One region of the Paraburkholderia sp. FW306-02-B genome, then DNA from elsewhere that is predicted to be linked to it. Evidence: riboswitches for the same ligand, from Rfam matches in the RefSeq annotation. Region 1 holds a riboswitch; the other holds the start of a gene.
The links. A riboswitch is a leader RNA that binds a small molecule or an ion and turns the genes downstream of it on or off. The one in region 1 is predicted to bind manganese.

Region 1 (2,386 bases):
GATCAGCATCGCAATCATCGCGAGCACGATGGCACTCGTGAAACCCGCGAGGTCGCCGAGCTTGCCGGTACCGAACACGAAGCGGGAGTCGGTGGCGTGTTTCCGCGCGTAGGTATACGCAAGCGCTGCAATCAGCATCGCGCCAGCATGCGTCGACATGTGCAGGCCGTCGGCAACGAGCGCAAGCGACCCGAACATACTGCCGCCGACGATTTCAACCAGCATCATCGCGCTGCACAGTGCGATCACGGCCCACGTCTTGCGCTCGTTCTTTTCGTGGCCTGCACCCAGAAAGATGTGGTCATGCCCCGCGCCGAACGCGGCGTTTTTGAAATCACTCATTTTTGACTCTACTTGAAATAGCTGTGTACGACTTCGATGAGCTGGTCGGTCGCACTGCCTGCCGGCTCTTCGTTGGGGTCTGCATCGACGAGATGGGTGCGGATATGGTCTTCGAGCACGACCGCCAGCAGGCCGTTCATCGCGCCGCGACAACTGGTGATTTGCTGCAGCACGTCGACACATCCGCGCTCCTCTTCCAGCGCGCGTTCGATGGCTTCGACCTGTCCCTTGATGCGGCGAACCCGGTTGAGCAGTTTCTGTTTCTCGCGAATGGTGTGGCTCATTGATGACCTCCGATATACCGTGGGGGAGTATATCTAATATAGGGTAGAGGGGTATATCAATTCATCACGACGGAAAGCTTGTTGAAAGAATATAGTTGCGTTAGACTCCGCTTCGTCTTTTGGGGAGTAGCCTTCCTTCCGCCCCGGAAGGAGAGTGCGTCAACATACTCGGCCTGTGGCCGTGGCGCACTCGACCGGTTCGGTTTGGCGAGACCATGGGCGCATTGCGTCGTTCCTGGTCGGACGGCGGCGGATGCGCCATGGTTCGTCGACGTCCGACCCCGGAGGGCCCATGTGCTTCCCAATTCCCCGCTTCAACCCCACCCGATTTGCGCTCGCGCCTACTCGCTCAGGCGGAGGTGCCGCATGACGCAGCTGTTCTTTGAACTGGTTCTCATGCTGGCCGTCATCCTGGTCGCAGCCGAGGTATTCACGAACGCGCTGGAACATCTGGGCGAACGCCTCAAAATTTCCGAAGGCGTGACCGGTTCGCTCTTTGCCGCCGTGGGGACCGCACTACCTGAGACGATGGTGCCGTTGCTGGCGCTGGCTGGTGGCACGTCGAGCAGAAGCGTTAACGAAGAAATCGGCGTCGGCGCCATCCTCGGCGCACCGCTGATGCTGGCCACACTGACGACGTTCCTGATGACGCTCGCCATCGTTCGTACACGCGGTTTGCAAGGGACCGTTGCGCCGGAGCGAACCGGGTTCGTCCGCGACATGAACTATTTTCTTGCCGCGTTCGGGCTCGCCGCTGTGGCGATGTTTGTGCCGCACGACGAGTGGTACGTGCGCGCGCTATTTAGCATTGGACTGGTCGGTATCTACGTGCTGTACGTTGTGGTGACGTTCCGTGCGTCGGAGAAGCTCGTCGAAAGCGGACATGGCACGGAAGCCCCGGGCACCATGTTTCTGGCGCGACTTGGGGTTCCGGTCAACCTCCTGACCATCATCGTGCAACTGGCGGTCGGCGTGGCGCTGCTCGTGGGTGGCGCAAAAGGCTTCATTCACGGCGTGGAAGGCGTGTCGCATGCGCTTGGCATCTCGGCACTGCTGCTGTCGCTCATCATCATTCCGATTGCGACGGAACTGCCCGAGAAGGTGAACAGCATCCTGTGGATTCGGCGCAAGAAGGACACACTGGCCTTTGGCAACATCACCGGAGCCATGGTGTTTCAGGGCACGCTGTTACCCGCCATCGGCATCATGCTCACGCCTTGGGAGCCACGGGTGGAAGTGCTGACGGGCGTCATCATCACACTCATTGCTGCGGCCTGGCTGCGTTTGAACGCAAAAGCGGGCGGCCTGGCAGTCCGGGCATTGCTGCTCAACGGACTGCTTTATGCGGGCTATCTGTTCATCACGTTGACGCGATAGCGGGAGCTCCGCATCGCCAGATACGCTGGCGCGGGAAGCGGTTCCTCATCTGCGTAAGCATGATGGCCGGCGCTGAAAAGGCCGGCCCTGAAAAACGCCCATGAGCACCGTCATGCACACCGCGCCAACCTATACGCCAGGTCAACTGCTCCGCTACATGTTGCGCCTCGGCACCGTCGGCTTCGGCGGCCCTGTTGCGTTGGCCGGCTACATGCGCCGGGACCTGGTCGAGCGATGGGGCTGGATTAGCGAAGCGGACTACAAGGAGGGCCTGACGCTGGCGCGGCTGGCACCCGGCCCGATGGCCGCGCAGCTCGCCATCTATCTCGGATACGTGCACTTCCGGTTGCTGGGCGCCACCCTCGTCGGAATTGCGTTCGTCA
Region 2 (2,386 bases), on a different contig from region 1:
CGGAGATGGCACTGGCGGCGGAGCGGTCGCCACGCGCAATGCCGAACACACCGGTCATCGCGTTCAGCACGGACAGACTGAAAGCGGTCGGCGACACCGGCTCGCCCGCGCTGATCGAGCGCAGGATGTCGGTAGTGCGCCGTAATTCGCCGTGGCGCGAGGCGAACACGACCCGCGCGTCATCTTGCGCCACGCAATCATGCGCCACCTTCAGGGCGATCCTGGACAAAGTGCTCAGGCGACGCCGCACGATCGGCTCGATAAAGCCGATATCGGGTACGGCAGATGCGGCAGCAGGCCAGCTAGACCAGCGAGCGACCGGAATGGTCCAGTGCAGATCGGGCATATCGGTGTTCGCGCGTAGAAGCGAGGAGAGGCTGAGGATGCCTGACGGGAAACACAGCCGTCACAGCATGTGCGCGCCGCGCGGACCGGCAATCTCCAAACGGGGCTCAATCCAATCTTCTTATAAGGTTCAGCGATTTAACGGCACACGGCCCCAATTATTGAGCCGCCATTGCCGCTTTTACGGTGGATTGTTCAAGGCTCCCTGTGGTCGCCGGAATCATACTGAATATTGTGGATTAAATCAGCCACAAAAGACGTATCCATCTGTATCCGTATCGCGGGTGCGACGGGTGGCTTGACGTCAGCCATCCGCTACTCCCGCGGCACTTGCGCGCACCGCGATTGCGCTGGAAAGCCTCTTGCGCCGGGCTGTCCTGCTGGGCGCCCGGCAAACGCGGGCACGCATTCTTTCATTTACCTTTCTCCATCTCTGTTTCAGTTCGGCACACTTCGACGATTCCGCTCGCCGCGGTGGCTACACGCCACGGGTGCTCGGCTTACGAAAATGGACTGCTACAGCGTTTTATGGATGGCGGCAGTGCCGGATTCAGGCGTCGCGCCCATTCTGGCCTGTTATACTCCGTCCCTCATTGGGGAGTAGCCGCCCCGCGACACGTCCGCGCCGCTGTGATCTGGGTGCGTCGAGCGTGCGATTCGCGGGGGCGCCTGTCAACAGACTTGGCCTGTACGGCCATGGCAGCCGCAGCCTCTGGCCTGGCGAGACCGATGATCCACACGCGCCGCAAGAGGGCCCGGCGTGTCGTGGGTCGTCGCTCGTTCATATCTCGGCCCGGGGAAAATCAAAACGTGGATCACGCTTTTCTCATTTCGGCCGGAGCGGTCGCGCTTGCCGAAATCGGCGACAAGACGCAATTGCTCTCGCTCGTCCTTGCCGCCCGTTATCGCAAGCCGCTGCCGATCATTCTCGGCGTGCTGGTCGCCACCCTCGTCAATCATGCCTGCGCCGGCGCCCTCGGCGCGTGGCTCGGCTCGCTTCTCACGCCAACCATCATGCGTTGGGCGCTGGCTGCGTCATTCATCGCGATGGGCTTGTGGATTCTGGTGCCGGACAAACTCGACGACGAAGAAGCCAGCACCAACCGCACGCACTTCGGCGTGTTCGGCGCGACCGTGGTGACTTTCTTTCTCGCGGAAATGGGCGACAAAACGCAGATCGCGACCGTCGCGCTCGCGGCGCGCTTTCACGATTTCTTCGGTGTGGTGGCGGGCACGACGCTCGGCATGATGATCGCCAACGTGCCGGCGATCCTGCTCGGCGACCGCTTCGCCCATAAGCTGCCGACCAAGCTCGTACACGGCATCGCCGCCGTGATGTTCGTGATTCTGGGGACGATGGCGTTGTTCGGCGTCGGCGTTTAAGCGGGGCGGCCATGAGTGACTGTGGCGGTGGCGGTGCGGTGGCCGCCAGCCTCACAAGCAAGCGGCAAAACAAAGCGGCCCGGCAAGGATGACCTGCCGGGCCGCTTTTTTGTTGCGCCGCAGCGCGCGTAGTTAAGCGAGGCGCTCGCTTACTGCACGACCTTCGCGCCTGACGCCGGCGCTGCGGCAGGCGCGGCGCCCGTTCCGGCAACCTCGTTCGATGCCCCGCCGTCCTTGTCCAGCGGAATCTTCACCGTGTGCACGACGCCGTTGCCGAGCGGGAAGTCGGCCAGCGCACTGCGCGCCAGATAAGGCATGGCCCGCACCAACGACGATTCGCCGCCGGAGTTGCGCGCGGTCACGTTATAGACCTCCTTGCCGGTTGTACGCTCGGTGATCCGCACGCCGAGCAGATGCGTATAGATCGGGTAGCTCTGATTCACGTACCCGACCGGGTATGGCCCCCACGGTCCCCACGGGTCGAACGGCCGGCCCCAATAAGGCGCCGGCCAAGGGTTGTAGTAGACCGGCTCGGCCACCGTCACCATGTCCGAGCGAATGCCATACGACAGCCCGACCAGATAACGCGCCTGCGATGCGTCGACCTGACGGAACGCATGCGGCGCGAGTTCGTTGGCGACAATGCGCTCGTAGGTGG

Region 2: it holds a riboswitch for manganese, as region 1 does, so the genes downstream of both, AC3WOG_RS16235 (TMEM165/GDT1 family protein) here and AC3WOG_RS26335 (sodium:calcium antiporter) in region 1, are expected to answer to the same signal.

What each region holds. Positions count from the first base shown of each region.
Region 1 covers NZ_JBYSXZ010000002.1:1,169,668-1,172,053, reverse strand. Annotated here, with positions in the region: gene dmeF (CDF family Co(II)/Ni(II) efflux transporter DmeF) at 1-342, opposite strand, end outside; gene AC3WOG_RS26340 (metal/formaldehyde-sensitive transcriptional repressor) at 351-626, opposite strand; yybP-ykoY riboswitch at 746-912, shown strand; gene AC3WOG_RS26335 (sodium:calcium antiporter) at 993-2,003, shown strand; partial or broken gene AC3WOG_RS26330 (chromate transporter) at 2,104-2,386, shown strand, end outside.
Region 2 covers NZ_JBYSXZ010000001.1:3,667,011-3,669,396, forward strand. Annotated here, with positions in the region: gene AC3WOG_RS16230 (beta-ketoacyl synthase chain length factor) at 1-346, opposite strand, end outside; yybP-ykoY riboswitch at 929-1,149, shown strand; gene AC3WOG_RS16235 (TMEM165/GDT1 family protein) at 1,156-1,728, shown strand; gene AC3WOG_RS16240 (DUF4136 domain-containing protein) at 1,878-2,386, opposite strand, start outside.